4 regions of the Acidovorax sp. DMC1 genome follow, and region 4 is predicted to be linked to each of the others. Evidence: predicted binding sites of a transcription regulator. Region 4 holds the regulator's gene; each other region holds the start of a gene.
The links. Region 4 encodes LexA, which represses DNA repair genes until DNA is damaged. Its sites were predicted from a motif close to ACTGTATNNNNATACAGT; they were not measured.
Positions count from the first base shown of each region.

Region 1 (7,750 bases), on a different contig from region 4:
GTGACGACCATCAAAGGCTCGTCCATCTTCGGCAGCGACCAGTCGTTTGCCATGATCCGTGGCGGCAAGATCAATCTGTCCATCCTGGGCGCCATGCAGGTCAGCGAAAAGGGTGACTTGGCCAACTGGATGATTCCCGGCAAGATGGTCAAGGGCATGGGCGGCGCCATGGACCTGGTGGCGGGCGTCAAGCGCGTGATCGTGCTCATGGAGCATGTCGCCAAGAAGAAGGATGGCACCGAGGACCTAAAGATCCTGCCCCAGTGCACCTTGCCCCTCACGGGCGTGGGCGTGGTCGACCGCATCATCACCGACTTGGCTGTCCTGGACGTGACGCCTCAGGGCCTGAAGGTGGTGGAGCTGGCTCCCGGCGTGACCTTTGAGGCTCTGCAGGCCAAGACCGGCGTCACGTTGATCCCCTGAGCGTTGGGCCACTATCGTAGTGGCGCCACAAAAAAGGCCGGGGCCCCTCACAGGGCCCCGGCCTTTTGCATTTGCACGGTTCTTTCACAAAGCCCCCATGCCGTACGCACGGGGCCTGTGGCAATTACATCGCGTTGCCGATTTCGCCGGAAGAGATCTGGCCGGTGCGCAGGGCTTCAGCAGCCTGGGCACGCACAGCAGCGCGGTCAGCGGTGGACTTGTAAGTCACCACACGCGAGCCAGCAGGCTCTTGGCTGCGGGTTTGGGCCACGGTAGCGGCTTCAGCAGCCACTTCAGCACGGGTGCGGTTGGTTTCGAACTTGGTGGCGAACTGCGAAGCATCGGCTTCATCAGCGTGGGCACCAAAAGCGGCGAAAGCGGCAACAGCAGCAACGGACAGGAAACGGACAGACTTGTTCATGGTGAAACTCCGGAAAATTTAAAAAAGAGGGACTTGGGTACTCTGAGAGATACGGTGCAACCAGAGCGGCAGATTCAGCCGCCCCTGGTCAATCAGCCGCGCTCACCCGAAGAAATCTGGCCGGTACGCACAGCTTCAGCAGCCTGGGCACGCACGGCAGCGCGGTCAGCCGTGGACTTGTAAGTCACCACACGCGAACCAGCGGGTTCGATGCTGCGGGTCTGGGCCACGGTAGCGGCTTCGGCTTGCACTTCAGCGCGGGTGCGGTTGGTTTCAAACTTGGTAGCGAATTGCGAAGCATCGGCTTCATCAGCCTGGGCACCAAAAGAAGCGAAAGCAGCGACAGCGGCGATGGAGAGGAAACGTGCGGTGTTGTTCATGATGGAAATCCTTGAAGTTAAAGAAGCGGCTCAAAAAACCGGAACAAAGCGCCAAAAACAAAGAAAGCTGCCTGGGACCGGGTTCGGTGAGTCGCCTTGCGGGTTCGGCTCATCGATGGGATGAACTGTACGCCGGTGGGGTGCAGAGAAAAACTACCGGGTCGCGAACTAACTGTTCCAGTATTGTGAACAATCGGCACGGAACTTTTCAGGGTTTACCCAAGACTGACTGCCTGAGAGCGCCAAAAAATGGGCTTTCGGCGACATTGCCTCATGGAAACCCTGATTTCCATTTGGGACAATGACATTGGGGTGACAAAGGGCTTTTCCACCCGGGAAAGCCTGGGTGGAAGCAGGTCTTGCACAGGGGAATATGGGCGTGCAATGCGTTCCATGCGGCCAAAACAAGTGCAGGCACCAGGGCCTGCCACTTGATGTGCATCAAGATTGCGTGTTTGTATCGCGCCATGCGAGTCAGTGCCTTGCAAGAGAACCCCATATAGTGCGAAGTAACGATTTGTGTTGCTTGCATGACCGATATTCTTCTTTCAGCGGATGCCGAGGACGCTGACAGTCCCCATTACTTGCGTGCGCTGACCGACATGGCCGACCGGCGTACGGTGGTCGCAGGCGCTGCCATCTACACCGACAACGGCATCAAGCTGGTGGAGAAGGGGGCGCGCATTGACAGCCGCCTGTACGACCGCCTGGTACAGCACAAGCTGCGTGAACCCATTGACCGCCATCTGTCCATCGAAAACCCGGTGGACGTGTCGGCCCTGCTGGCCCTGGGCCAGACGCTCATTGAGCAGGAAACCCTGCCAGCCATGCTGGCCGAGGCCCTGGGCTCCAGTGCCCGGTTGCTGGCGCCGCTTCGTTCCCTGCCATTGCCTTCTGCCATGGCCTGCAAGCTCACCGTGATGCGTGACCAACGGCCTGCGCTGTTCCAGCACAGTCTGGTGATGACCACCGTGGCGGTGTTTCTGGCGCTCAAAAGCGGGCTGAGTGAGCGCGACTGCAGCACGGTGGCGGCCGCTGCGCTGCTGCATGACCTGGGGGTGCTGCACATGGACCCGGCCTGGGACGACCCGGACCACAAGGTGGTGGGGGTAGGGCGCAAGCACCTGGTGGCCCATCCCATCTCGGCCATGCTCATGATCCGCGACACGCAAGCCTACCCACGCGCCGCCGAGGTCGCTGTGCTGGAGCACCACGAGCGCATGGACGGCAGCGGTTATCCTCGCGCCTTGATGGGGGCCGACATCACGCCCATGGGCCGCATCCTGCTGCTGGCCGAGGTGGTGGCCGCCTTCTACGAAAAATACGACGATATGCCCGCACAGCGGCTGTCGCTGGTGCTGCGGCTCAACCACCGCAAGTTTCCTTCGGCCTTGGTGGCGTTCATCCTGCCGCTACTGCAAGAAGAAGTTGCCCGCGAATCGGCCCTGATGCCCCTGGGTAACGACGCCCCGCGCCAGATCGAATTGCTGGCCGAAGCCTTTGCCTACTGGGACCAGCTCAAGGCGGCGTTGCCCCCAGACGCGGCGGCCAAGTCTCCTGCGGGCAGCGCCTTTGCGTTTGCCGATTCCCGCCTCATGGCATTACAAAAGGCCTTGATCGAAGCGGGCTCACACCCCCGGCACCAAGGGGAATTGCTGGCGCAGCTGCAAGGCGACGCCATTGGCATGGCCGAGGTCGCCCTGGTGGGGCGCGAAGCCTTGTGGCAGCTGCAAAGCATCCTGAACGCCAGCCACCGCCGCTGGCCCCAGCTCTCGGACCGCGCCACGCCTGCCGATGCGGCAGTGGCGGACTGGTGCGACTGGGCGATGCGTACGCTGTAAACCGATTCTTGGATCGACACCATCAACCCGGGGGCTCTTTCAAGAGGGCACCCCGGTTGACGGTGCTTGCTAGCGGCCCCTCAGCGCCGCCCTGAACGCGTGGGCGATGGGCCGACTTGCGTCGGCTTTCGCAAACCGGCGTCCTGGGTGGGTCTTCGCCTTCAGACCCACCCAAGCAGCAAAATACTGGTTATATTTACAGTATTCTTGTTGCCTGAATCCCCCTAAGACCATGCCTGCGCCACGCCCTTCCTTGCGGCTTGCGTCCCATTTGCCCGCCTCCATTGCTGGGGTGTGGCATGCCGACGCGCTGGGGGCCGGCACGCCGCGTGTGCTGCCCACAGGGTATGCCGCGCTGGATGTCGAACTGCCGGGCGGTGGCTGGCCTGTGGGAGCCCTGAGCGAGGTGCTGCAGCCCCTGGCGGGCTTGCATGAATGGCAACTGGTGCTGCCTGCGCTGGTGCAGGCCACGGCAAAACAAAGTGGGGCCATCGTGCTGGTGGCGCCGCCCTGTGAGCCTTTTGGCCCGGCCTTGCAATCGCAGGGCTTGCGCGCAGAGCGAGTGTGTGTGGTGCGCTCCGACTCCCCCATGGCCGCCTTGTGGGCGGCTGAGCAGGCGCTGCGCTGCCAGGGCGTGCTGGCCGTCATGGCCTGGTTGCCCCAGGCGCAACCTGCGGCACTGCGGCGGTTGCAACTGGCGGCGGCCCAGCAGCAGCAATTGTTGTGGGTGTTTCGTTCGGTGGCCGCCTCGCTGCAGGCGCAGCAAGTGCCGCATGCGTCGCCCGCCCAGTTGCGGCTGCAAGTGCAGGGACTGGCCCTGCCAGGGGATGCCGCCGCTGCCCCTGGCATGCAGGTGCAAATCCTCAAGCGCCGGGGGCCTCCGCTGGCGCAGGCACTCCACCTGCCGGGCTGCCATCCGCAGCTGGCGCAGGTGCTGGTGGCGCAGGCTGAGCGGCGCCGTGCAGCACAAGAGGCCGCCAGGGCTCTGCTGGCAGGGCGTCAGGTTGCATCCGTCCGTGTAGGCGGGGCCTTGGCGGGGGCGCTGGCGCGCCACGTGCCTCTAGTCCAGCCCCCAGGCCAGCCCGGAGAGCAGCCAGGGGGCCGACCCGGAGGCCGGCCAGAAGGGAGCAGGCATGCACTGGATCGCTCTGCCATTGCCCTGGTCCGATGAGCCTGCCGCCTTGCCAGGTACGGGTATGGGCACGGACAAAAGTGCTGGCGCACTCCACATCGCCGCTGGCTGGTGGGCCTTGCGCTTCACCCCGCGTGTGGCGCTGGCCGATGGCGAGGCGGTGTTGCTGGAGGTGTCCACCACCGAACGCCTGTGGGGCGGGCGCGAGGCGCTGCAGGCCCTGGTGCTGCAAGCCTGGGCCGAGGCTGCTGCGCGGTGCGAAGGGGAGGGCGCCGTGCCTCCACCCGTCCGCAGCGCGGAAGCGCTTGCCCCTTCCTGTGGACAGACCCCGGCTTTGCCGCCCCATGCGCCGACGGTGTGGGGCACAGGCCCCACCGCCTTGGTGGCCCATGCCAGGCTGCGCATGGCACTGGCAGGGCGCCCCTGCCCACCGCAGGGCGGGGTAGAGAGCCTGCCCTTGCACACGCTAACAGCACTGCGCCCCCATGTGGCCAGCCTGGAGCGCATGGGCTGCCGCACCTGGGGCGCGCTGCGGGCCTTGCCGCGTGCGGGCGTTGCACGGCGCCTGGGCGCGGGCGTGCTGCAGGTGCTGGACCAGGCCCTGGGCGATGCCCCAGAGGCCCATGCCTGGCTGCAACTGCCTGAGCAGTTTGTGTTGACCACCGAGCTGCCCGCCCTGGCCGCGTCGGCCGACGCACTGCTCTGGAGCGCCAGCCGCAGCCTCACGGTCCTCCAGGCCTGGCTGCAGGTGCGCCAGCAGGGCGTGCTGGCGTTGGAGCTGTCCTGGCGCCACGACCTGCGGCGCATCGATGGTGTGGTGCTGCCCCCCACCCAGGCGCTGCAGGTGCGCACCGCTCAGGCCACCCACGACCTGGCGCACCTGCGGCGCCTGCTGGCCGAAAACCTGGCGCGCACCAAGCTGGCCGCCCCGGTCCACCAGATCACGCTGCGCCTGCTCGAATCGGCCCCGCTGCCGCACCGCAGTGCCAGCCTGCTGCCTCCGGGGGAAGTTGGGGGGCGCGACCCAGCAAGCCATGGCAGCGCTGACATGGCCGGTACTCCCGGCGAGGCCCTGCACCAACTGCTGGAGCGCCTGTCGGCCCGCCTGGGGGCGGACCATGTGGTGGCCCCGGTGCTGCTGGCCGACCACCGGCCTGAACGCATGCAGCAGTGGCGCCCGGCGGCGGAATGGCTGGGCACGCCCGCCCGTTCTGCAGACCCTCATGCTGGGGGCCGTGCGCCGCAGTTCATCGCGCCGTATGCCCCCCTGCTACCCACCTGGCTGCTGAACCCGCCCCGGCAGCTGGCCGTGCAAGGTAACCGTCCTTGCCATCACGGCCTGCTGCGCCTGCTGGCCGGGCCCCACCGGTTGGAGGCGGGCTGGTGGTCTGCCATGGACGACGGTGTGAACCCAGCACCCCATTGCGCAGACCTGGCCTTGCGCGATTACTTTGTGGCCTACAACGACGTGGCGGGGCTGGTGTGGGTGTTTCGCGAGCGCCTGCCGGCTGCGCTGGAGGGCTCGCCAGCAATGGCTCGGCCACACCGCTGGTTCTTGCACGGAATCTTTGGCTGAGCGGGCAGGGTGGTTGTCCATGGGTTTGACGCACCGACATTCTCCGCAGGCTTCTGTTGTGCCTGCAGCCACTGCACCTGCCGCAGGCATGGCCGAGCTGCCAGGCTATGCCGAGCTGCATTGCCTGTCCAACTTCAGCTTTCAGCGCGGCGCATCGCATCCGCAAGAGCTGGTGGCGCGTGCAGCCCAACTCGGCTACCAAGCGCTGGCGTTGACCGACGAATGTTCTGTGGCCGGGGTGGTGCGCGCCTGGGGGGCGGCGAAGGAATGTGGCATGCACCTCATCACGGGCAGCGAGTTCTTGTGGGGTGACTTGCGGTTGGTGGCCCTGGCACGCGATGCCGAGGGCTGGGGCAACCTGTGCGAGTTCATCACCGCCGCCCGGGCCGCCGCGCCCAAGGGGCAATACCGTGTGGCGGCGGACAGCCCCTGGCACTTGCTGCAGGGGTGCGAGCTGCTGCTGGCACCTTGTCGTCAGCGCTTTGATGCTTCTGATTTTGTAGCGCTCAGCGCATGTATCACTGGCGCTACCAGCCAATTGGGCTCGAAAAATGCTCCGCAGGTGTGGCTGGCGGTCGAATTGCACCAGGCGGCCGATGACAGCCTGTGGCTGGCCACGCTGCAGCGCGTGGGGGCCGCGCTGCAGCTGCCGCTGGTGGCCGCGGGCGACGTGCACATGCACGCCCGCTCGCGCAAGCCGCTGCAGGATGTGATCACTGCCGTCCAACTCGGCTGCACGGTGGCTGAGTGCGGTTTTGCGCTGCAGCCCAATGCCGAGCGCCACCTGCGCCAGCGCGTGCGGCTGGCGGGCATCTACCCGCCCGAGTTGCTGGCGGCCACGCTCACCGTGGCCGGGCGCTGCACTTTCAGCCTGAGTGAAATCCAGTACCGGTACCCGCTAGAGACCGTGCCCGAGGGCATGACCCCCGCCCAGGCGCTGGCCTGGCTGGTGCAGACCGGCGTGGAAGGCGAGTACCCGCAGGGCGCCCCCCAAAGGGTGCTGAACCAAATCCGCAAAGAGCTCGACCTGATCGCGCACTGCGGGTACGAGATGTATTTCCTGACCGTGCATGACATCGTGCGGTTTGCGCGCAGCGTGGGCATCCTGTGCCAGGGGCGCGGCTCCGCGGCCAACTCGGTGGTCTGCTACATGCTGGGCATCACGGCCGTGCCGCCCGAGAACACCCACCTGCTGTTCGAGCGCTTCATCAGCAAGGAACGCAGCGAGCCGCCCGACATTGATGTGGACTTCGAGCACGACCGGCGCGAAGAAGTCATCCAGTACATCTACGAAAAATACGGCCGCGACCGCGCCGCCATTGCTGCCGTGGTCACCTGCTACCGCACGCGCAGCGCCCTGCGCGACGTGGGCAAGGCCCTGGGCGTAGCTCCCGCGCTGGTCGATGCGTTCGCCAAAGACCACCACTGGTTTGACGAGACCTTTGCCACCGACCGCCTCCAGGAGCTGGCCCAGGCGGCGGGCGTGTCGCTGCACCCGCACACCGCCCGGCTGTGGCTGGAGCTGGCCGCCGACCTGAAGGACTTTCCGCGCCACCTGAGCCAGCATGTGGGCGGCTTTGTGCTGACCCAGGGCAAGCTCACGCGGCTGGTGCCGGTGGAGCCAGCCAGCATGAAGGACCGCTCCGTCATCCAGTGGGACAAAGACGATCTTGATGAGATGAAGCTGCTCAAGGTCGATGTGCTGGCCCTGGGCATGCTCAGCGCACTGCGCCGCTGCCTCAACCTGCGCGCAGCCCTGCGCGGCGAGCACTGGGGTCTCAAAGACATCCCGCATGAAGACCCCGCCACCTACGACATGATCTGCGCCGCCGACACCGTGGGCGTGTTCCAGATCGAAAGCCGCGCGCAGATGAGCATGCTGCCCCGCCTGCAGCCCCGTCAGTTCTACGACCTGGTGGTCGAGGTGGCCATCGTGCGGCCTGGCCCCATCCAGGGCGGCATGGTGCACCCGTACCT
Region 1 covers NZ_JBQUYO010000009.1:151,177-158,926, forward strand. Annotated here, with positions in the region: gene ACT531_RS18270 (3-oxoacid CoA-transferase subunit B) at 1-423, shown strand, start outside; gene ACT531_RS18275 (hypothetical protein) at 548-844, opposite strand; gene ACT531_RS18280 (hypothetical protein) at 937-1,224, opposite strand; gene ACT531_RS18285 (HD-GYP domain-containing protein) at 1,755-3,065, shown strand; gene imuA (translesion DNA synthesis-associated protein ImuA) at 3,337-4,236, shown strand; gene ACT531_RS18295 (DNA polymerase Y subunit UmuC family protein) at 4,199-5,773, shown strand; gene ACT531_RS18300 (error-prone DNA polymerase) at 5,862-7,750, shown strand, end outside.
Region 1: the regulator LexA is predicted to act here: its motif matches at 3,251-3,268, upstream of imuA (translesion DNA synthesis-associated protein ImuA).

Region 2 (7,750 bases), on a different contig from region 4:
TCCAGCCGCACGGGCCAGGACACGGCCAGCGCCCTGAGCTTGCCCGCCTTGATGTAGGGCAGCGACGAGGCCACCTGGTCAAAGTAAACCCCTACCTGGCCCGCCAGCACATCGTTGATGGCCGGGCCCGCGCCCCGGTAGGCGATGTGGACCATGGAGGTGCCCGATGCGCGCTTGAACAGCTCGCCCCACATGTGGCCGATGGTGCCATTGCCGGGGGTGGCGTACGACACCTTGCCGGGGTTGGCCTTGAGGTATTTCACCAGCTCGGCGAGGTCCTTGACGGGCAGTACCGTCGGATTCACCACGATCACGCCAGGCGCCTTGACGATCTCGGTCACGCCCACAAAGTCCTTGGTGGGGTCGTATGGCAGCTTGCTGTAGACGGCGGGGTTCACGCCATGGGTGGACAGCGTGGCCACCCCCAGGGTCAGGCCGTCTGCCGGAGCCCGCGCCACTTCGGCCATGCCGATGGAGCCGCCTGCACCGCCCCGGTTCTCCAGCACCACGGGCTGCTTGAGGATGCGCGCCAGCGGCTCTTGCAGGCTGCGGGCCGTGATGTCGGTCGCTCCGCCCGGGGGGAAGGGCACGATGATGCGCAGAGGCTTGCCCTCTTGCGCCAAGGATATTCCAGGAACGAAAGATACAGCGGCCAGCGCTGAGAGCATATGACGGCGTTGCATGGAGGATTCTCCTGTTGAAGAGACTCAAGGTTACGGAGGCTGCTCCCAATCAACAAGCAATGGTTGGGCCTGATAACATTCCATATTGGAATGATCAAGCGCTGAGCCCATGTCCTCCCTCCGCCGGTTGTCGCCCCCTTTGCACCTGTTGCGCGCGTTCTCCATGGTCACGCGATTTGGCAGCGTCTCCCGCGCGGCCGAGGCCTTGCACCTCACCCAAAGCGCGGTCAGCAAGCAGGTCAAGGAACTGGAGGGCTGGGTGGGCGTACCGTTGTTCGAGCGCAGCCGCAAGCGCCTGGCGCTGACCCCGGCGGGCGAGCGCTACGAGAAGGCCGTGCGAGGCGTGCTGGCGCAGCTCGAGGCCGCCACGCTGGAGCTGATCACCAGCGATGACGGCGGCGGCGCGCTGCACCTGTCCAGCCTGCCCACGTTTGCGGCCAAATGGCTTATCCCGCGCCTGCCGCAGTTCCAGCAGCAGCACCCGCAAATCACGCTGCACTTTGTGCCCTATGTGCACAGCTACGACTTCACCCGGCCCGAGCTGGACTGCGCCATCCTGTTCGGCGACGGCCACTGGCCCGGTGCGCACGCCCACCACATCACGGGCAACGAGGTGGCGCTGATCGCCCCCCGCACCAAGGTGGCCGACTGGCCCATCCACACCCCGCGCGATGTGGCCCGCTACACCCTGCTGCGCCACGTGACCGTGCCTGAGGCGTGGTTGCGCTGGAGCGAGACGCACGGGGTGGAGGGCCTCATCGACCCGCTGGCTGGGCCGCAGTTTGACCAGTTCCAGACCATGATCCGCGCTGTGATGGCAGGCATGGGCCTGGCGCTGGTGCCGCGCTGCCTGGTGCAGGACGAAATCACGGCGGGCCTGGTGCGCGAGCCCTTGCCCGATGCCGACCTGCGTGGCGGCTACCGGAGCGATGTGGGCTACTGGTTCTGCTACCCCGAAGGCCGCACGCAACTGCACGCGCTGCAGTGCTTCAAGGAATGGTTGCTGGCGTGCGCTGAGCCTGTGGGGGCATAGAACCAGTTCTTAGACGCCCGTATCGCCGCCCGCATAGGCCTCCAGCCCGATCGCCACCACGGTGGCCACGTCTTGGCCCACCTCGGCGCGGAACTCCGCCTCGGCCTGCGCCACCGCATCCTGGAACGCTTGCAGCCATGCCAGGCCGGTGGGCGTGAAGCACACGCGCCGCGCCCGCGCATCCAGTGGGTCTGCCCGCCGTGTGACCAGCCCCCAGGCCTCGCACTGGTCCACCAGGTTGGCCATGGCCTGCTTGGTCATGCCCGCGCGCTGGGCCAGGTCGGTCAGCCGGTCGCCCTGCAGGGCCAGGTGCCGGGTGATGTGCACGTGCGCAGCCGTCACCTGGTCGCGCGCCGCCAGGTTGGACAGTGCCAGCGGCACCTCCACGTTGCGCGCCATGAGCTGCAGCACCCGCGCGTCGAAGCGGCGCAATGCACTGCCCATCAGGCGGCCCAGGTGGGTTTGGCGCCAGCGGTCATCAGCTTCCGGGGCGGATGGGGCGGAGACGGCGGCAGGGGAAAAATCGGCCATGCGATATTGTCAGGCAAACTGACTAAAAATCGCTTTATCTGGATTTCATTGCTCGCATAAACTACTGTTCAAGCATCCAGCCTGTGATTAACCGCAGAGCAATGCAAGCATCCAACCTGTTGTTTTTCAAGGAGTTTCTCATGGACGTCGCAGTCAAAGGCACCAACCCCGCATTGCCCGTGAACACCGAAAAGGCCAAGGCCCTGGCCGCCGCGCTCGCCCAGATCGAGAAGCAATTTGGCAAGGGCACGATCATGCGCCTGGGTGAAGGCGAGGTGATCGAGGACATCCAGGTGGTCTCTACCGGCTCCCTGGGCCTGGACATCGCCCTGGGCGTGGGCGGCCTGCCGCGCGGCCGCGTGGTCGAGATCTATGGACCGGAATCGTCGGGCAAGACCACGCTCACGCTGCAGGTGGTGGCCGAGATGCAAAAGCAAGGCGGCACCTGCGCGTTTGTCGATGCCGAGCACGCCCTCGACGTGCAATACGCCCAGAAGCTGGGCGTGCAGCTGTCCGACCTGCTGATCAGCCAGCCCGACACCGGAGAACAAGCCCTGGAAATCGTGGACAGCCTGGTGCGCTCGGGCGCCGTGGACCTGATCATCGTGGACTCGGTGGCAGCCCTCACCCCCAAGGCCGAAATCGAAGGTGAAATGGGCGACGCGCTGCCCGGCCTGCAGGCCCGCCTGATGAGCCAGGCGCTGCGCAAGCTCACCGCCACGATCAAGAAGACCAACTGCATGGTCATCTTCATCAACCAGATCCGCATGAAGATTGGCGTGATGTTCGGCTCGCCGGAAACGACGACCGGCGGTAACGCGCTGAAGTTCTATGCCTCCGTGCGCCTCGATATCCGTCGCACCGGCACCATCAAGAAGGGCGACGAAGCCATCGGCAACGAGACCAAGGTCAAGGTGGTCAAGAACAAGGTGAGCCCGCCTTTCAAGACGGCCGAGTTCGACATCCTGTTTGGCGAAGGTATCAGTCGCGAAGGCGAGATCATCGACATGGGCGTGAACGCCAAGGTCATCGAAAAGAGCGGTGCCTGGTACGCCTACAACGGCGAGAAGATCGGCCAAGGCCGTGACAACGCCCGCGAGTTTTTGCGTGAAAACCCCGACCTGGCCCGCGAGATCGAGAACAAGGTGCGCGAAGGGCTGGGCATTGCGCTGCTGCCTGGCGCACTGCAAGCCCCGGCAGCGGCTGCAGACGAGTGATTTGCGGTTTTTGAAGCCAAATGGCCTGCAGGCGCACATTCCATATGCGCCGGCAGCTATTGAAAATATAGCGTTTGGTCAGCCATGGGATTCACTGCGCTCTCGCTCAAAGGCCGTGCACTGCGGCTGCTGAGCCAGCGCGAGCATTCGCGGGCCGAGCTGCAGCGCAAGCTCAGCCCCCATGTGCAAGAGGGCGAAGACCTGGAGGCCGTGCTGGACGACCTGCAGGCCCGGGACTTCATCAGCGAGGCGCGGGTCGTGGAGTCGGTGCTGAACCGGCGCGCAGGGCGCCTGGGTGCATCGCGCATCCGACAGGAGCTGCAATCCAAAGGGCTGGGCGCCGAGGCCGTGCAGCAGGCAGTGGCCCAGTTGCAAGGCAGCGAACTGGAGCGTGCCCGCGAGGTGTGGCGCCGCAAGTTTGGCGAGCCCGCCACCGACCCGCAAACCCGCGCCAAACAGATGCGCTTCTTGCTGACGCGGGGGTTCTCGGGCGATGTGGTGCGGCGCGCCGTGCAGGGCGCCGACGATTCCGACGAGGGATGAGCGCACTGCTCACAAGCAGGGCTTTCGACCCACCTTCGCTAGGGCTGTGGTGTGCTTAGACGCCCAGCATCAGCTGCAGGTTCTGCACTGCGGCGCCACTGGCGCCCTTACCCAGGTTGTCCAGGCGCGCAATGACCACCGCCTGCCGGTATTGTTCGTTGGCAAACACGCGCAGCTCCAGTTGGTTGGTGTCGGTCAGCGTGTCGGCTGCCAGCTTCAAATCGTCGGTGGGCGGCAGCACGCTCACCCATTGTTCGGGCGTGTTGGTGCGGCTGTAGTGGGCAGCCAGCGCGTCGTGCAGGTCGCTGGCCTTGGGGGCGCCGGGCAGCAAGTCCAGGTGCAGCGGCAACTGCACCAACATGCCCTGGCGGAAGTTGCCCACTGCAGGGATGAACACCGGGCGGCGCGTGAGCCCGGTGTAGCGCAGGATCTCTGGGATGTGCTTGTGCGACAGGCCCAGCGCATACGCTTCATAAGGTGCTGCCGTACCTGCCTGGTACGCTTCGATCATCGTGCGGCCACCACCGGAGTAGCCCGACACCGAGGGCAGGCTCAAAGGGTAGTCCGCAGGGATTAGCCCCGCATCGACCAGCGGGCGCAAGATGGCAATGGCCCCGGTGGCGTAGCAGCCGGGGTTGGATACGCGGCTGGCTTCGCGCACTGCTTGCGCCTGCGTTGCGGCGAGTTCTGGAAACCCGTACACCCAGCCATCGGCCGTGCGGTGCGCGGTGCTGGCATCGATGACCTTGACTTTGCGGCCCGAGCTGCGCTCGATCTCGTCCACCATGGCCACGGTGTCGCGCGCGGCGTCGTCGTGCAGGCACAGCACCACCAGATCCACCCCCGCGATCAGGTCGCGCTTGGCGGCAGGATCTTTGCGCAGCTCGGGCGCAATGCTGACCAGATCGATCTGCGGCATGGCCTGCAGGCGCTCGCGGATCTGCAGGCCTGTGGTGCCGGCTTCGCCATCAATAAAGACTTTGGACATGGAGGTGCTCCTGCAAAAAAGGACGGCAGCGTCTGCCGGCAAAAGGGATGGGAAAGGCTGCGACGCCAACCCTGGATGTAAGCCAGGCACAAGGATGGTGCGTTGCAGCATGATACAGTCGCGGGTTGCCATGTCCCAAGCCCGCGGCCAGACAACTGTTCATGGTAAACGGGTAACTACCACCCTTCCCTGAGAGAGACCTCATGAAGATTCACGAATACCAAGGCAAGGAAATCTTGCGCAATTTTGGTGTGCCCGTTCCGCGTGGCATTCCCGCATTCACGGTGCAAGAAGCCGTGGAAGCAGCCCAGAAGCTCGGCGGCCCCGTGTGGGTGGTCAAGGCCCAGATCCACGCCGGTGGCCGTGGCAAGGGCGGCGGCGTGAAGGTCGCCAAGACCATTGATGACGTGAAGGCTCGCGCCAGCGAAATCCTGGGCATGCAACTGGTCACGCACCAGACCGGCCCCGAAGGCCAGAAGGTCCGCCGCCTGTACATCGAAGATGGCGCCGACATCAAGAACGAGCTGTACGTTTCGCTGGTCACCGACCGCGCCACGCAGAAGGTCGCCCTGATCGCTTCGAGCGAAGGCGGCATGGACATCGAAGAGGTGGCCCACTCCACGCCTGAGAAGATCGTCACCGAGATGATCGACCCGCTGACCGGCATCACCGAAGCGCAAAGCCGCAAGGTGGCTGCCGCCATCGGCCTGACCGGCGCTTCCATCGACCAGGCTGTGGACATCTTCGCCAAGATCTACAAGTGCTACATGGACACCGATGCGTCGCTGGTGGAAATCAACCCGCTGAACTGCGACTCCAAGGGCAACCTGATGGCCCTGGACGCGAAGTTCAACTTTGACGCCAACGCCCTGTTCCGCCACCCCGAAATCGTCGCCTTCCGCGATCTGGACGAAGAAGACCCTGCCGAAGTGGAAGCTTCCAAGTTCGACCTGGCCTACATCAGCCTGGACGGCAACATCGGCTGCCTGGTGAACGGCGCTGGCCTGGCCATGGCCACCATGGACACCATCAAGCTGTTCGGCGGCGAGCCTGCCAACTTCCTGGACGTGGGCGGCGGTGCTACCCCCGAGAAGGTCACCGAAGCCTTCAAGATCATGCTCAAGAACCCCAAGGTCAAGGGCATTCTGGTCAACATCTTCGGCGGCATCATGAAGTGCGACACCATCGCCACCGGCGTGATCACCGCTTGCAAGGCCGTGAACCTGAACGTGCCGCTGGTCGTGCGCATGAAGGGCACGAACGAAGAGCTGGGCAAGAAGATGCTGGCCGAGTCCGGCCTGCCCATCATCGCTGCAGACACCATGGCCGAAGCTGCGACCAAGATCGTTGCTGCCGTCAAGTAAGCCCGGAGAACACACATGTCGATCTACATCAACAAAGACACCAAGGTCATCACCCAGGGCATCACGGGCAAGACTGGCCAGTTCCACACTGAAAAGTGCCAGGAATACGCGAACGGCAAGAACGCTTTCGTGGCGGGCGTGAACCCCAAGAAGGCGGGCGAGTCGATCTTCAACATCCCAATCTACGCCTCCGTCAAGGAAGCCGCCCAGCAGACTGGCGCCACCGTGTCGGTGATCTACGTGCCTCCAGCAGGCGCCGCAGACGCGATCTGGGAAGCCGTCGAAGCCGACCTGGACCTGGCCATCTGCATCACCGAAGGCATTCCCGTCAAGGACATGCTGATGGTGCGCAACAAGATGAAGGCCAAGGAAGCTGCCGGCGGCAAGAAGACGCTGCTGTTGGGCCCCAACTGCCCTGGCCTTATCACGCCTGACGAAATCAAGATCGGCATCATGCCCGGTCACATCCACCGCAAGGGCCGTATCGGCGTGGTGTCCCGTTCGGGCACGCTGACGTACGAAGCCGTGGCCATGCTGACCGAAGTGGGTCTGGGCCAATCGAGCGCTGTGGGCATTGGTGGCGACCCCATCAACGGCCTGAAGCACATCGACGTGATGAAGGCTTTCAACGACGATCCAGACACCGACGCCGTGATCATGATCGGCGAAATCGGCGGTCCTGACGAAGCTGAAGCCGCCCAATGGTGCAAGGCCAACATGAAGAAGCCCGTGGTCGGTTTCATCGCTGGCGTGACAGCCCCTCCCGGCAAGCGCATGGGCCACGCGGGCGCGCTGATCTCCGGCGGTGCGGACACGGCCGACGCCAAGCTCGCCATCATGGAAGAGTCGGGCTTCGTGATCACGCGCAACCCGTCTGAACTGGGCAAGCTGCTCAAGGCCCAGCTGAAGTAAGTTGCCTGGCCCCGTCGCGACCGTAAGCACAATTACGGACGCGGCGCTCGGCACAGACCGCTAGACTAGCGGCTCCAACAAAAAGAGAAGCGCTCGGAACCCCGGTTCCGGGCGCTTCTTGCATTCATAACAGTGGAGTCAGTCATGGAGTTTCTGCAAAGCGCCGATTTCTGGATCGGCCTGGTGAAGATCGTCTGGATCAACATCATTCTTTCGGGCGATAACGCGGTGGTCATCGCGCTGGCCGCCCGGTCCCTTCCCCCCCATCAGCAAAAGAAAGCCGTGTTCTGGGGCTCTGGCGCCGCCGTGGTTCTGCGGATCTTGTTGACGGTGGTGGCGGCCAAGCTGCTGGAGCTTTCGTTCCTGCAGATCGTGGGGGGGTGCCTGTTGCTGTGGATTGGTTTTCAGCTGCTCAGCGATGACGACGAGGAAGAGGGCGAGTCCAAGACCTATGGCAGCCTGATGGCCGCCGTTCGCAC
Region 2 covers NZ_JBQUYO010000007.1:77,992-85,741, forward strand. Annotated here, with positions in the region: gene ACT531_RS15220 (Bug family tripartite tricarboxylate transporter substrate binding protein) at 1-683, opposite strand, end outside; gene ACT531_RS15225 (LysR substrate-binding domain-containing protein) at 793-1,716, shown strand; gene ACT531_RS15230 (MarR family winged helix-turn-helix transcriptional regulator) at 1,726-2,247, opposite strand; gene recA (recombinase RecA) at 2,388-3,464, shown strand; gene recX (recombination regulator RecX) at 3,549-4,007, shown strand; gene argC (N-acetyl-gamma-glutamyl-phosphate reductase) at 4,063-4,995, opposite strand; gene sucC (ADP-forming succinate--CoA ligase subunit beta) at 5,199-6,359, shown strand; gene sucD (succinate--CoA ligase subunit alpha) at 6,375-7,271, shown strand; gene ACT531_RS15260 (TerC family protein) at 7,416-7,750, shown strand, end outside.
Region 2: the regulator LexA is predicted to act here: its motif matches at 2,311-2,328, upstream of recA (recombinase RecA).

Region 3 (7,750 bases), on a different contig from region 4:
CTTGGCGGGCTGGTCTACCAGGACCGCTGCTGCTGCCCAGACAAAGGGCGTGCGCTCCAGGTCCATGGGCTCGTAGTTCCAGATGCGCGCCCGCTGCGCAGCGGTGGTGCCGGGCCCCATGTCGGGCGGTGAGCGGTCGGGCGCCGTGGTGCCACCCTGGCCTGCGACACGGCGCCTCCGCCCTTCGTCGGCCACTCGGATGCTGTCGCGCAAGTGGTCGAGTTCGCTCTGGGTGATAAGCGACTGCACGGGGTAGGCGCGTTCGTTGTTCCAGTAGCTGTCAAAGCTGCGCGAGAGGTCCTGCACGATGGGGCCTGCGGCCAGGACATCCAGGTCGACAAAGTTGCCCGAATCGGCGTTGCCGAAGTAGGCATCGCCCAGGTTGCGTCCCCCGGTGACGGCCATGGCGTTGTCGGCAATGAACAGCTTGTTGTGCATGCGCTGCTGCACGCGCGAGAAGTCGCCCAGCAGGCTCAGCATGCGGCCGATGGGCGACCCCCGGGCACCCGTCACGGGGTTGAACATGCGCATCTCGATGTTGGGCACGAACGCCAGCCGCATCACCTGCGCGTCGCGCCCGGTGCTGTGAAAGTCGTCCAGCAACACGCGCACCCGCACACCACGCTGGGCTGCGGCCATCACGCTGAGCAGCAGGCGCTCGCTGCTCGCGTCTGCGTGGATGGCGTAGTACTGCAGGTCCAGGGTTTTCTGGGCGGAGTCGACCAGGGCCAGGCGGCTGCTGTAGGCAGCCTGTGGGCCGCTGAGCAGTGCAAACCCTGAGGCATGCCGTGCCCCCTCGGCGGCCCTGCGTGCTGCGACGAGCTGCCCCAGCGGGGTATCGCCGGGGGCAGCCAGAGCAACCGACACCGGGCGGTCCACCTCCTTGGGCAGGCCCGCGCAGCCCGCGAGGGCCATGGCGACCAGCAGCACGACCCAGCGCGGCCAGCCGGGGCGGGTTGACTGGGGCGGGGTGAGGGACAAGGGGGGCGAAGACAGCATGGCGCGATTGTGACCGTGGAGCCGCTGGGGCGCAGGGCTCAGGTATAGCTGCGCGCCGGTCCATCCGCTGTCAGACAGCGCGCCAAGGCGAAGGCTTGGGCCCGCATCTGGCCCTGCACCGGGTCCCTCGCCGGTCCGAGGCCGTCGCCAGGTGTTGGGTTACCAGCTCACTTCGCGGTCGGGTGTGGCGCTGATCTTGTGGATGCTCAGGTCGGCGCCGTCGAACTCTTCTTCCTGCGTCAGCCGGATGCCCACCGTCTGCTTGAGGATGCCGTATACCACCACGCCGCCGATCAGGGCCCACACCACGCCCAGGCCCGTGCCGATGAGCTGGGCCGACAGGCTCACCCCGCCCAGACCGCCCAATGCCTTGCTGCCAAAGAGGCCCGCAGCCAGCCCGCCCCAGGTGCCGCACAAGCCGTGCAGCGGCCACACGCCCAGCACGTCGTCGATCTTCCATTTGTTCTGGGTCAGGGTGAACATCAGCACAAAGATGGCCCCGGCCACTGCGCCCACCACCAGCGCACCCAGCGGGTGCATGAGGTCCGAGCCCGCACACACGGCCACCAGACCTGCGAGCGGGCCGTTGTGCACAAAGCCGGGGTCGTTCTTGCCCAGCACCAGGGCGGCGAGCGTACCGCCCACCATCGCCATCAGCGAGTTCACGGCGACCAGTCCCGAGAGCTTGTCCACGGACTGCGCGCTCATTACATTGAAGCCGAACCAGCCCACCACCAAGATCCAGGCGCCCAGCGCCAGGAAGGGAATGTTCGATGGCGGGTGGGCCGAGATCGCGCCGTCCTTGCGGTAGCGGTTGGCGCGGGAGCCCAGCAGGATCACCGCTGGCAGGGCAATCCAGCCGCCCATGGCGTGCACCACCACTGAGCCGGCAAAGTCGTGAAACTCCTCCCCCGTCACGGCCTTGATCCAGCCCTGCACACCAAAATGCTGGTTCCAGGCGATGCCCTCAAAAAACGGGTACACAAAACCGACGATGACTGCCGTTGCCATCAGTTGCGGCCAGAACTTGGCGCGTTCTGCAATGCCGCCCGACACGATGGCCGGAATCGCGGCTGCGAACGTGAGCAGGAAGAAGAACTTGACCAGCGCATACCCGCTGAGCTGCACCAGCGACTCTGCGCCGACGAAAAAATGCGTGCCGTAGGCCACGGTGTAGCCGACCACGAAATAGACCACCGTGGACACCGAAAAGTCCACCAGGATCTTGACCAGCGCATTCACCTGGTTCTTTTTGCGGACCGTGCCCAGCTCCAGAAACGCAAACCCGGCGTGCATTGCCAACACCATGATCGCCCCGAGCAAGATGAACAAGGCATCTGTGCCCTGTTTGAGTGCTTCCATAACGTCCTCGCGATAGTGATTGATCGACTCTGGTGCGTTTTCGGGATACGCCACAGATTTGCACCAAGTTGAAGCAAGAAGCGCGCCAAGAGTTGGTGCAAGGTTTTGCACTCATTTGGGGCTTGATGGCGTGAGGAAAAAATGGGTGTTCAAAATACTGTATAAACGAACAGTTTTTTGACGCCAAATCCATCCCTGCTCGCTATGGGCCTACTACCCACTCCTGAAGACGACCTGCCCGAAGAGCCGCAGGAAATCCCCGTTCCGCCGCAAGCCATTCGCGGTCGAGGGGCGGCGACGGCCATGGCGCACCGGTTTGCCAAAGACCAGCGCGAGCCCGCAGATGACGGGTGGAGCCCTGTTCGGGCACCTGGCAATGCGGAGGGCTTGGCCCCGGGCCATGGATGCCAGGAGGGCGAAGATGAATGGGACACAGGGGCGCCGGGCGGGCTTGCTGCGTGCGATGAAGGGGAGGGCGACATCCGTCCTTCGCCCGCCACCCGCGTGCATTTCGAGACTGCGCGCAGTGCCCTGTGCGCCAACGACTCGCCCGACATCTTCTTTGAGCTATCGGTCAATCCCTATCGGGGCTGCGAGCATGGCTGCATCTACTGCTACGCGCGGCCCACGCACAGCTACCTCAATTTTTCCCCCGGGCTCGACTTTGAGACGCAGATCGTGGCCAAGCACAACATTGCGCAGGTGTTGCGCCAGGAGCTTGCACAGCCACGCTATGTGCCGCGCCTGCTCAATATTGGCTCGGCCACCGACTGCTACCAGCCTGTAGAGCGCGACCTGAAGCTCACGCGCAGCGTGATCGAAGTGATGCGCGAGGCGCACCACCCGTTTTCGCTGATCACCAAATCCAGCGGAGTGGAGCGCGACCTGGACCTGCTAGCACCGTTGGCCGCACAGCGCCTGGCGGCGGTGTACGTCACCATCACCACGCTAGACGCCACACTGGCCCGCCGCATGGAGCCCCGTGCTGCCGCGCCCCACCGGCGGCTGCGCACCATACGTGCCTTGGCCGAGGCGGGAGTGCCGGTGGGCGTGAGTGTGGCGCCGCAGATTCCCTTCATTACCGAAGACATGGAGCAGGTACTGGAGGCCGCGCGCGACGCCGGTGCGCGCACCGCCTTCTACACCGTGCTGCGCCTGCCCTGGGAGCTGGATGCGCTGTTTCGGGAATGGCTCACGGTGCACTACCCGCAGCGCGCGGCGCGCGTCATGGCGCGGGTGCAAGACCTGCACCACCTCACCGATGCGCAGCGCGCTGCCGGTAAGACCTATGACAGCGACTTCGCCACCCGCATGAAGGGCTGTGGGCTGTGGGCCGATTTGCTGCGCCAGCGCTTTGCCAACACCTGCCGTCACCTGGGGCTCAACCGCGAGCGTGAGGGCCTGGACCTGGGCCAGTTCAGGCCTGGGTTGTTGCGCGGGCAGGGCAGCTTGTTCTGAAGGGCGCGTCGAGTGCGCTGTGGCTGCATACACTGCCCGGTCTGTCTGCACGCCTCTCTTTCGTTGCCGGTCGCTGCAAGCGGATGCCTGCTGAAGCGTGCTGCGACAGTGGTCCCCTCCTGACTGACTTGTGTGCAGCGATGGGCGCGGCATGGGGGCGTCGTGAGGCGGCGGCCCAAGGTATCCGGCGGTTGGGCAGGCAAGCTTCATGGAAAAATGCGCTGACAAAAATATGATGAGCGTAATAATTGTTTGCTACAATGCGCTTGTGCGAAATTCCACCCCTTCCCGCAAAGAGCTGAGCCATGAGCGCATCGTTGCAGCGGCAGCGCGTGCGATTCGCCGCAATGGCTTTGGCGGAGCGGGGGTTGCAGAGATCATGAAAGACGCCGGTCTCACGCATGGCGGCTTTTACGCACACTTTCCGTCCCGGGAGGCGATGCTCGCAGAAGCCGCTGACAGGGCCGGCGCAGAAACAGTGGACCTGGCCGAGTCTGCGGCCGCGTCGGCCCCCGCCGAGCAAGCGCTGGAAGCCATGCTGGGCGCCTATTTGTCCGAGCAGCACATCAAGAACCCGGAAGCTGGCTGCCCCCTGGCGGCCCTGAGTTCGGAGCTCTCCCGCCAAGCGCCTGAGGTCCGGCATGCAGCCACCCGGCGCATGAAGGAAATGATCGACGTGGTCGCGCGGCAACTGCCGGGCTGGGGTACCCCGGATGCCCACGAGCGCGCGCTTTTTCTAGTTGCCACCATGGTGGGGGCGGTTTCGCTGGCTCGCGCGGTGGACGATCCTTCGCTGGCCGAGAGACTTTGCAAGGCGGCTTTCAAGTACGCCCGTACCGGCGGCGACGAGCCTTCCAAATAGCTTTTTTTGGGTATTTTTATGATGAATGTCATATTTTTGATGAGCGCAGCAAGCACCGATCATTCGAATCCCCGCCGAGGGCCACAGGGGACTCGTGCATCAGATTTTTGTGTGGGGTTTGAATATGATGATCATCATTTTTCGGTGGCGAATCAGGCGGCAGAAGTTTCTTTTGAAGGCAATGACCACCAGGTCTTCTGCCTTCGATCCTCGCTGAGTGTTTCGCCCCAAGGCGTGACATCCGGCATTTTTCGAGGCGCTTGAGCCTCATTTCTTTGGAGATATTCACCATGACCACTTTCACACGCCTTTTTTCTGCAGCTGCCCTGGTCACAGTGGCGGCGACTGGTGCCCACGCCGCCGACCTGGATCCGGCGCAATTTGCGACCAAGTTCGAAGGCAATCGCACCTGCGCCGAAGTGGCCGCAGAAGCCGCGCAAGTGCCCATGACCCGAAGCCAGATTCCGTCCGGCTCCAAGCCAGAGGCGTACAAGTCTGTGGCTGACCGTGCGCTGATCCGCTCCCAGGCCGCCGACGCGGTACGCATGGGCCAGATCTCCTCGGGCGAGACCGGCACGCGCTGAGGTGGATTTTCAGGAAGCGGCTGCCGGTTTGATTGGAAATATGACAAAAATCATATATCCAAAGAAAGTTGGCGGACCTGCGGTGCTCTTAGGCCCGCCGGGCCTCCCAACGGCCTCCACGGATGCCCTATGGCCCGGCGCTCCCAGCGCAAAGGCAAGGTCCATCACCACCCCTTCCACCACTGGGCAGGTGGCAAGGGTGCTCGCGTTCGGCGCGCGGGGTGCATCGGCGTGCCCGCGCGGCACCGTGTGCAGACCCTGGAAACCCCAGGAATAAGGAAAGAAGCATGAAGGCATTTGTTCTGGATCGATACGGGAAGAAAGCGCCTCTGCGGATGGCGGAGTTGCCAACCCCGGAGCTGCGCGATGACGAGGTGCTGGTCCAGGTCCACGCTGCAGGCGTGAACCTGCTGGACGCCAAGGTGCGGGACGGTGAGTTCAAGCTCATCCTGCCCTATCGCTTGCCCCTGGTCCTCGGCCACGATGTGGCGGGCGTGGTCACCCAGGTCGGCCCTCGCGTGCGGCAGTTCCAGGTGGGCGATGAGGTCTACGCGCGGCCCGACGACTTCCGCATTGGTACGTTCGCCGAATTCGTTCCGGTGAAGGAAGCCTCCTTGGCACACAAGCCGAAGAACATCACTATGGAAGAGGCAGCGTCCCTGCCCCTGGTGGCGCTGACCGCCTGGCAGGCATTGGTCGAGAAAGCCCAGCTCAGAAAAGGCCAGAAGCTTTTTGTTCAGGCCGGCTCTGGCGGCGTGGGGACCTTTGCCATCCAGCTGGCCAAACACCTGGGTGCGACCGTGGCAACCACCACCAGCGCCACCAACACGGCGCTGGTGAAGGGCCTCGGGGCGGACGTGGTGGTTGACTACAGGACACAGGCTTTTGAAGACGTCTTGCGCGACTACGACGTGGTGCTGCACAGCCAGGACAGCAAGGCCCTCGAAAAATCGCTGCAGGTGCTCAAAGCTGGCGGAAAGCTCGTGTCCATCTCTGGCCCGCCCGCTCCGGACTTCGCCAGGCAGATCAACGCACCGTGGTTCCTGCATGCGGTGATGCGGCTGCTGAGTGCGGGTGTCCGGCGCCGGGCACGTGCCCTGCAGGTCGGCTTCTCGTTCCTCTTCATGCGGGCCAGCGGGAGCCAGCTCCGCGAGGTCACCCGGCTGGTAGAGGCCGGCGCGATCCGCCCGGTGGTGGACCGGGTGTTCTCCTTCGAGTCCACCAATGACGCACTCGCCTATGTCGAGTCCGGGCGTGCCAAAGGCAAGGTCGTCATCAAGGTGCGATAGCCCCCTGACAACGCGAATCCCAACGAACCACCGCAGGGCACAACACGAGGCGAGTGGCGTGGCCGCAAACCAGCCGAAGCCCGCCCTTCGCAGCCCTGCACAGACACCCCTTTTTTACTGGAGCCCTTATGAAAATCGAAAACTCTGTAGCCCTTGTCACGGGCGCCAACCGTGGCATTGGCCTTGCCTTTGCGCGTGAACTCTTGAACCGCGGCGCGCGCAAGGTCTATACCGCAGCCAGAGACCCTGCGTCGATCACCCTGCCGGGGGTCCATGCGCTGCGTCTGGACGTGAATCGGCCTGAGGAGGTCGCGAGCGCCGTGGCGCAGGCCGGGGATGTGACCCTGCTCATCAACAACGCCGGAATTGCCCAGCCCGGCGGATTTCTGGCAGACGACAGCGAAGAGGTGGCGCGCCGCATTTTCGAGACCAACTTCTTCTCGATGCTGCGCATGAGCAAGGCGTTTGCGCCGGTTCTGAAGGGCAACGGCGGTGGTGCGCTACTGAATGTTCTGTCGGTCGCGTCGTGGGTGAACGGCGGAGAGTTGGCGGCCTATTCCGCCAGCAAATCTGCCGCATGGTCGCTCACCAATTCGCTGCGCAATGAGTTGCTGGCCCAGCAGACTCAGGTTCTGGGCCTGCACATGGCGTATGTGGATACCGACCTCACCCGGGGATTCGACGTGCCCAAGACCAGCCCGGAAAAGATCGTTCAGCGTGCGCTCGATGGCCTGGAAGCGGGCCATGACGAAGTGCTTGCGGACGAGCTCACCGTGATGGTCAAAAACGGCATGACGGCAGCCCGGCCCAGCTACCTGCAGCCCCTGGGCTGAGCGCGGCGGCCCCCATGTGTTTGGCTATGGGAGAGTTCGCATGAATCCAAGACTGAAAAAAGTGACCACTACAGCGCTCGCGCTGCTGGGTCTTGGGGTGGGCCCCATCGCCCATGCCCAGCCGACCGTGCCCGACGTTGCGCCAAGCACCACTGCTGCCGCACGTGCGGAGCGATCAACATGGGCCAACGCGCCCACGCAGACCCTGTCGGCGGGTGGGGTGGAGTTTGCCTATCGCGAGCTGGGCCAACACCACGGCGGGCCGCCGCTGGTGCTGCTGACCCACCTGGCGGCGGTTCTGGACAACTGGGACCCTCGCGTGGTGGACGGCTTGGCGGCGCAGCGCCACGTGATCGCATTCGA
Region 3 covers NZ_JBQUYO010000005.1:292,316-300,065, reverse strand. Annotated here, with positions in the region: gene ACT531_RS13430 (phospholipase D family protein) at 1-999, opposite strand, end outside; gene ACT531_RS13425 (ammonium transporter) at 1,159-2,361, opposite strand; gene ACT531_RS13420 (PA0069 family radical SAM protein) at 2,566-3,819, shown strand; gene ACT531_RS13415 (TetR/AcrR family transcriptional regulator) at 4,028-4,681, shown strand; gene ACT531_RS13410 (hypothetical protein) at 4,972-5,265, shown strand; gene ACT531_RS13405 (NADP-dependent oxidoreductase) at 5,553-6,554, shown strand; gene ACT531_RS13400 (SDR family oxidoreductase) at 6,683-7,387, shown strand; partial or broken gene ACT531_RS13395 (alpha/beta fold hydrolase) at 7,689-7,750, shown strand, end outside.
Region 3: the regulator LexA is predicted to act here: its motif matches at 2,518-2,535, upstream of ACT531_RS13420 (PA0069 family radical SAM protein).

Region 4 (7,750 bases):
ACGACCGCACGACCGCACGACCGCACGACCGCACGACCGCACGACCGCACGACCGCACGACCGCACGACCGCACGATTGGCGCAGGCTGGCGTCAGTGTTTTGTGTCGATCAAGATCGGGTAAGGCTCAGTACCAGCCTTGAAGCTTTGGGTGCAATCCTCACACCACCTCATCGGAGTTAGCTCCTTAACGTGAAGGGGAGGCCGTCATCGTGGGCGGTATTAGGTAGCGTTTTCCACCTTAGGCCGCTCGCAATGTCCAGTAAATCAGGCTCTGACAGCCTCGGATGCCGCCAAACGGTCCAGCTCTGCGCAGACATCTGCCATGCGGCCTGCAATCACCAGACGTCCGGTACCTGCGGCGTCTGAAGCCCGGCGCAGCACTTTGGTTGTTCGGGGGCCGCAGGAAGCCGTACCCACCGCTGATAGGAAAGCTTGCCGTTTGCTGCCGGCCATGTGCGTTGGCAGAAAAGAGCGATGCGTGTCGGGCAAACGGGCAGGACTTTCTGGCGTTCGTGCAGGTGGTTTGGTCGTAAAAGGCCAGTTCCCGCGAGGAGCGCGTTGTCCTTGGTGCTCTTCTGCACGATGAAGTGCCGTAACGTGTGCATCCCTTCTTTGCAAGACCAAGGGCGATGCATTCACAAATTCAGTGGACTCTCTTGTCTCTGCTTGCGCCGGTAGGGTCGTCTTGTCTGCAGACGCTAGCTCCGCACTCGCAAACAGCTTTTTGAGGCTGCGAACAGGGCTCTGCAGGGCAGAAAGGGTGAACAAAGCAATTCCCATGTGAAAACTCCGAAAGTCGGGGGTTGAACATAGGCAGGATTGCAAAGTGGCTGAGTACCAGAACACCCAAAAGCAGCGCGAGACCATCCCCTGCGGTGCAGGCAGCTGCTCCGCCGATTCATCACACATAGCTTGGGAGTTTTTGGCACTCAACGGGACCCGCATCGCAGGGCTGGTGTACTGATCAGAATCTGTCCACCAAACGCCCGCCACCCACGGTGCGGCCCCTGAGCGCGTGCTACATCAGCATGGTGTTGCGGATAAGACCCACGGCCAGGCCTTCGATCTCGAAGGGCTCACCCGGCTGCACCACGATCACGGGATAGTCGGGGTTCTCGGGCAGCAACTCAATGGCGTTGGCGGTGCGGCGAAGGCGCTTGACGGTGACGTCGTCACCCAGGCGGGCCACGATGATCTGGCCGTTGCGGGCTTCGCGGGTGGACTGAACGGCCAGCAAATCGCCATCCATGATGCCCGCGTCACGCATGGACATGCCCCGCACCTTGAGCAGGTAATCGGGCTTGTGCTGGAAGAGGCTGTTTTCTACGCTGTAGGTCTGGTCTACATGTTCCTGCGCGAGAATGGGCGATCCCGCAGCCACCCGGCCGACCAAAGGCAAGACCAGTTGCGACAGGCCCGGGATGGGCAGGCTGAACTGGCTGCCGCGCGCGGCGTTGATGGAGCGCACCGTGTCGCTGCGCAGGCGGATGCCCCGTGAGGTGCCGCTGACCAGCTCGATCACCCCTTTACGGGCCAGCGCCTGAAGGTGTTCTTCTGCCGCGTTGGCTGACTTGAAACCCAGCTCGGCCGCGATTTCTGCGCGGGTGGGAGGCGCGCCGGTGCGTGCGATAGCGGTCTGGATGAGATCCAGAATCTGCTGCTGGCGGGCGGTGAGTTTGGGGTTGTCGAGCATGGTGGTTTCCGGTGCAGGCGGTTACAGTGATGAACAACTGTTTTTTAATCCAGTAACTGTATTTTTCACCAGTTTTTCGGAGTATGCAAGTGAGTGGGCAAAAAATTGTGGTTTTGGGCACCGGTGGCACGATTGCGGGCACCTCGGCCCAAGCGGGGGACAACATTGGCTACACCGCCGCGCAGGTGGGCGTGGAACAACTGCTGACGGCCGTGCCCGGTCTGCAGGCTCTGGCAGGCGGCGCCTTGGTTGCAGAGCAAGTTGCGCAGATCGACAGCAAGGACATGGATGGCGAGGTGTGGCGCACGCTGGCATTGCGTTGCGCCCACCATCTGAATGACTCGGAGGTGAGGGGGGTGGTCATCACCCACGGCACTGACACCCTGGAAGAAACAGCGTGGTTTTTGCACGAAGTGCTGGACGCCGCCAAACCCGTGGTGCTGACCTGCGCGATGCGGCCTGCCACAGCCTTGACCCCCGATGGCCCCCAGAACCTGCTGGACGCGGTGGCAACGGTATTGGCACCCGGTGCAACAGGTGTGCTGGCCGTTGCTGCGGGTGAAGTGCATGGCGCACGGCATGTGCAAAAAGTGCATCCCTACCGCGTCAATGCCTTCAGCTCGGGGGATGCTGGACCTCTGGGGTGGGTGGAAGAGAGTGTGGTCCGTTGGGCATGCAATAGCCCAGTAGTGCCGGTAAATAATGCCGTTGGTGCTATGAATAATATAGTGAGCGCTGCGACTTGGCCGTGGGTGGAAATCGTCATGAACCATGCGGGGGCATCGGGCAGGGCGGTGGATGCGCTGGTGCGAGAGGGCGTGCAGGGCCTGGTGGTGGCCTGCACCGGCAATGGCACGATCCACCACGATCTGGAGGCTGCTTTGGTGCGCGCGCAGAACGCCGGAGTGCGGGTGGTGCGCTCCACCCGCTGCGCGGAGGGGCAGGTGCTGCCCAAGCCGGGTGATGTGCTTCCCGCCTCGCAAGGCCTGTCGCCGGTGAAGGCGCGGGTTGCCCTGATGCTGGATTTGCTGCGGATGCATTGATCTAAAAAGGGCCGGCAGCCGTGTTCACCGCACTCAAGACACACGCCTGGGCTTACCCCGCGCTGGAGGTCGTCCACATCATCGGCATTGCGTTGCTGCTGGGTAATCTGGCGCTGCTGGAGGTGCGGGTTTTCGGACGTGGTGCGGCATTGCCGGTGAAGGACCTCGCGCGGCAGAGTCTCTCCCTGGCGCTGTGCGGCTTTGGATTGGCCGCAGCGTCGGGGCTGCTGATGTTTGCCACCCAGCCTGCGGAGCTGCTCAGCAACCGCGCCTTCACCTTGAAGATGCTGTTGTTAATGCTTGCGGGCTGCAACGCGGCGTGGTTTCATGCACGCGGTTCGCTTGCACGCCTGGACGGGCTGGCGCGCGTGCAGATGCTGGTGTCCACCGTGATCTGGCTGTCGGTGGTGGCCTGTGGCCGCTGGATTGCGTACCTTTGATATGACCCCTTGAACCGGGTTTTATTCCTACGGGAGTCTTTATGGGCTTGCAACGTCGTCATGTGCTGATCGCCGCTGGTGCCTTGCCTTTGGGGGCACACGCGCACCACGGCTGGAGCAGTTTTGATGCGGACCGACCGCTGTATCTGGAGGGCACGGCGCGCAAGGTGCGGTGGCAAAACCCGCATGCAGAGCTGGAGCTCGAATTGCCCGCTGCGCTCCGGTTGCCTTCAGATCTTGCCCAGCGGTCTGTGCCTGCGCAGACCGCGCCGGTGGACGGACGCGCACTGCTAGCCAAAACCGTGCTGCCCACCCGCAAGGACCGCGTCTGGGAGGTTGAGTTGGCTCCGTTGACCCGCATGCAGGCCTGGCAGGTGCCTGAGATCAAGCCGGGTACGGCCGTGTCTGTGGTGGGCTTTGGCCTGCGGGACGAAAAGGGCGAGGCAGTGCTGCGCGCCGAATACCTGTTTGTGGACGGCAAGGCCTACGGCTTGCGGTCCAGCCCCGCCTGATGCCAGGCACGTGCCCGCAGCGGGCGACTGTCGCGGCCACCGCGCGGCGGGGCGTTCCATGAAAAAAGCGACGCCCTGGTGCAGTGCGTCGCTTTCAGGAGGCTTGAGCGCCCAACCCGGGTCAGGCGGATCTTGGCCCTTGGTTCATTGCATCAGCTGGCCAGCGCCTGCAGCGCGCGTGCGGTGATCTCGTCCACGCTGCCCGTACCGCTGATGGCGCGGTACTTGGGCGCTGCAGCGGGTTCGGCCTTGGCCCAGTTGCTGTAGTAGTCCACCAGGGGGCGCGTCTGGTCGCTGTAGACCTGCAGGCGCTTCTTGACGGTTTCTTCCTTGTCGTCTTCGCGCTGGATCAGTTCTTCACCGGTCACGTCATCCTTGCCTTCGACCTTGGGTGGGTTGAACTTGACGTGGTAGGTGCGGCCGCTGGCCGGGTGCGAGCGGCGGCCGCTCATGCGTTCGATGATGGCGTCAAAGGGCACATCGATTTCGAGCACGTAGTCGAGCTTGACGCCAGCTGCCTTCATGGCGTCGGCCTGGGGAATGGTGCGGGGGAAGCCGTCAAACAGGAAGCCGTTGGCGCAGTCTGGCTGCGTGATGCGCTCCTTGACGAGACCGATGATGATGTCGTCGCTGACCAGGGCGCCCGAGTCCATCACGGCCTTGGCCTGCAGGCCCAGGGGGGTGCCGGCCTTGACGGCTGCACGCAGCATGTCACCGGTGGAGATCTGGGGGATGCCGTACTTCTGGCAGATGAACGTGGCTTGCGTGCCCTTTCCGGCGCCAGGCGCGCCCAACAGAATCAGTCTCATGGATGTCCTCGAAGGTTAGAAATCGGGTGGCGCCGCTGGCGGGGACGTTCGAAGGGCGCCTGAAGCCGTTCTGTGCGCCCGGGATGCGGTGCTCTCGTTACAGTTGAGGATAGCATGTGAGCACCTTGCGCGGACTTACATGGGTGACCGTTTCTCGGCCGGTGCCTCCATGGGAGCGCTGCAAGGGTCATCTGTGCGACCCCGGATGCATCCAACATGCACGCCAACGCGGATCGTTGGCGCCTGAAAACTGTCAGCGAAACAGCGCGCGGACCCGCTCCAGGTCCTCTTGCGTGTCCACGCCAGGGCCCGGCGCCGCGTCTGCCAGGTGAACGGCGATGCGGTGGCCGTGCCACAGTGCACGCAGCTGTTCCAGCGCCTCGATGGCCTCGGTCGGCGCAGGCGCCAGTTGTGGAAACTCCCGCAGAAACCCCGCGCGATAGCTGTAGATGCCTACGTGGCGTAGCGGTGCGAAGCCTTGCAGTGCCTTCACGCCGGGCTGGGCGGCCTGTGCTGCACCCTGCCACCAGGCCGTGCCCGCATGGTCGCGCCCAAAAGGGATGGGCGCGCGGCTGAAGTAATGGGCCAGGCCCCGCGCGTCGAGCACCACCTTCACCACATTGGGGTTGGTGTAGTCGGCCAGGGATGCGATGGCATGGGCGGCGGTGCCCATGCTGGCTTCGGGTCGCTGCCCACCGTGGTCTTGCAGCAGGGCGGCCACGGCGTTGATGAGTGCGGGGTCTATCAGCGGTTCGTCGCCCTGCACGTTGACAACGATATCGTCGCCCTGCAGCCCCAGTTGTGTGCAGGCCTCGGCCAGCCGGTCACTGCCGCTGGCGTGGTCGGCGCGGGTCATGACGGCTGCCACACCATGGGCTGCGCAGGCTTGCAGGATGCGGGCGTCGTCTGCAGCCACCACCACGCGGACTGCGGCGCTCTGCGCAGCGCGCTGGGCCACGCGCACCACCATGGGCAGGCCCGCAATGTCGGCCAGGGGCTTGTCGGGCAAGCGGCTCGACGCCATGCGTGCCGGTATCAGCACGGTAAAGGGGCTGTGGGCGGCAGTGGCCACGGGGGCGCTCACTGCTCCAGTTCCTCGTCGGTCAGGGGGCGGGCTTCGTTCTCCAGCAGCACCGGGATTCCGTCGCGCACCGGGTAGGCCAGCCGCGCGCTGCGCGAGACGAGTTCCTGAGCCTCGCGGTCATACGTCAAAGGGCCTTTGGTGACGGGGCAGACCAGCAGTTCAAGCAGTTTGGGGTCCATGGGGGAGAGGCTTTCCGGGTGGGTTCGTTCAGGCAGGGGCAGATGATAGCGGCGGCTTCTTGCCTCCTGGGCTGGGATTGATCTGGTTCAGCCAGTCATCCAGGGCAACAAAAAAGCGCGGGTCCAGTTGCGTGGCCAGCGGCACGGCCAGCGCGTCCGGATAGCGCGTCCAGAGCTTCACCGCGTCCTTTTCTGTACAAACTAGCCGTAAGCGCTGGTCGGATATGCGCTGCCAGCTATCAAAATCATAGTGATCGGGTAAGGCCTCGGTGTGCTCCAGCGTCAGGCCCTGGTTGCGCAACATGGCAAAGAACTCGGCGGGTCGGGCCACAGCGGCCACCGCATGCAGGGGCTGCCCTTGCAGTTGTGCCAGTGGCACGTGGTGGCCGTCCGATTGCACGGCATAGGGCGCCAGGCTGCGTTGGAGGGCAAATGCCAGCGCTGTGGTGCCGCGCGGCGGTGCGCTGCCTGCATGCAGCACCATGTCCACGGGGCGGGGCCAGGGCTCCCGCAGCGGGCCTGCGGGCAGCAGAAAGCCGTTGCCGATGCCTTGGTTGTTGAAGATGCAGATCTCCAGGTCCCGCCGCAGTGCGAGGTGCTGCAAGCCGTCATCGCAGACGATCACATCGGTATCGGGTTGGGCTGCCAGCAACGCGCGTGCGGCGGTGATGCGCCGTGGGGCCACAAACACGGGCACCGTGCCGCCCCCCGCTACGCTGCGGGCAATCAAGGCCGGCTCGTCGCCCACCTCGCTGGCAGGGCTGTCGGGTTGCACGGCACGGCAGTCATGTGTGCTGCGACCGTAGCCGCGCGAGATCACGCCCGGGCGCAGACCACGCGCCTGCAGGTGTTTGACGAGTGCGATGACCACCGGGGTCTTACCGGCGCCTCCGGCAATCACATTGCCCACCACGATGACAGGGCGGCCCGGGTGCTCGGACCGAAGCCAGCCCCGGCGGTACAGCCAGCGGCGCAGGGCCACCAAGGCGCCATACATGAGAGAGACGGGCCAGAGCGCCCACGCCGCTGGACCCCGGGACTGCCAGATGTTCTGCAGCCGCTGTTCGGCCGTGGCAGAGGAGGGCGGAGGGGCTTGCGGGGCCGAAGCCCGGGGCGGCTGCGGCCCTGAAGCGGCCATTCCCGTCAGCGGCTGGCCGCGCGGCCCGACGCGGACGACTGCGTGGCGAACGTGATCTGCGTGAGGCCCACGCGGCGCGCGGCCTCCATCACGGTGACCACGGACTGGTGCGGCGACATGGCGTCGGCGCTGATGATGACTACGCTGTCGCGGCCTGCGGTGGCGGCGGTGCGCAGCGCCTGGGCGATGGCATCCACGCTCTTGCCTTCCACGCCGGTCTTGTTGACGGCGTAGCGGCCGTCTGCGGCCACCGACACGATCACTTCCTTGGGGTGGTCGCGCTGTTGCTCGGCATCGGCCACGGGCAGGGTGAGCTGCAGCTCCGTGAACTTGCTGTAGGTGGTGGTGAGCATCAGAAAGATGAGGATCACCAGCAGCACGTCGATGAACGGGATCAGGTTGATCTCGGGCTCATCCTTGGCGCGGGGGCGAAAGTTCATGGCGCTTATTTGGCTTTGCGCAGGCGCAGGATGTGGCGAACGAACTGCTCCGATGCCAGTTCCAGCGTGAGCAGATACGCGTCCACGCGGGCCCGGAAGTAGCGCCAGAAGATCAGCGAGGGGATCGCCACGATCAGGCCAAACGCGGTGTTATAGAGCGCGATGGAGATGCCATGCGCCAGCTGGGCCGGGTTGCCGCCACCCATGGCCTGGCCCACACCGCCGCCGCCAGCCTGCGAGCCAAAGATCTCAATCATGCCGATGACGGTGCCCAGCAGGCCCAGCAGCGGCGCGGCTGAAGCGATGGTGGCCAGGGCCGACAGGTACTTCTCCAGCCGGTGCGCTACCGCGCGGCCGGTGCCTTCCATGGCGGCGCGCAGGTCGGTTTCGCTGCACTGGGGGTTGCTGTT
Region 4 covers NZ_JBQUYO010000014.1:42,650-50,399, reverse strand. Annotated here, with positions in the region: gene lexA (transcriptional repressor LexA) at 1,021-1,695, opposite strand; gene ACT531_RS21250 (asparaginase) at 1,779-2,738, shown strand; gene ACT531_RS21245 (hypothetical protein) at 2,759-3,178, shown strand; gene ACT531_RS21240 (DUF6152 family protein) at 3,220-3,690, shown strand; gene adk (adenylate kinase) at 3,843-4,499, opposite strand; gene kdsB (3-deoxy-manno-octulosonate cytidylyltransferase) at 4,753-5,583, opposite strand; gene ACT531_RS21225 (Trm112 family protein) at 5,580-5,762, opposite strand; gene lpxK (tetraacyldisaccharide 4'-kinase) at 5,791-6,900, opposite strand; gene ACT531_RS21215 (ExbD/TolR family protein) at 6,906-7,340, opposite strand; gene ACT531_RS21210 (MotA/TolQ/ExbB proton channel family protein) at 7,346-7,750, opposite strand, start outside.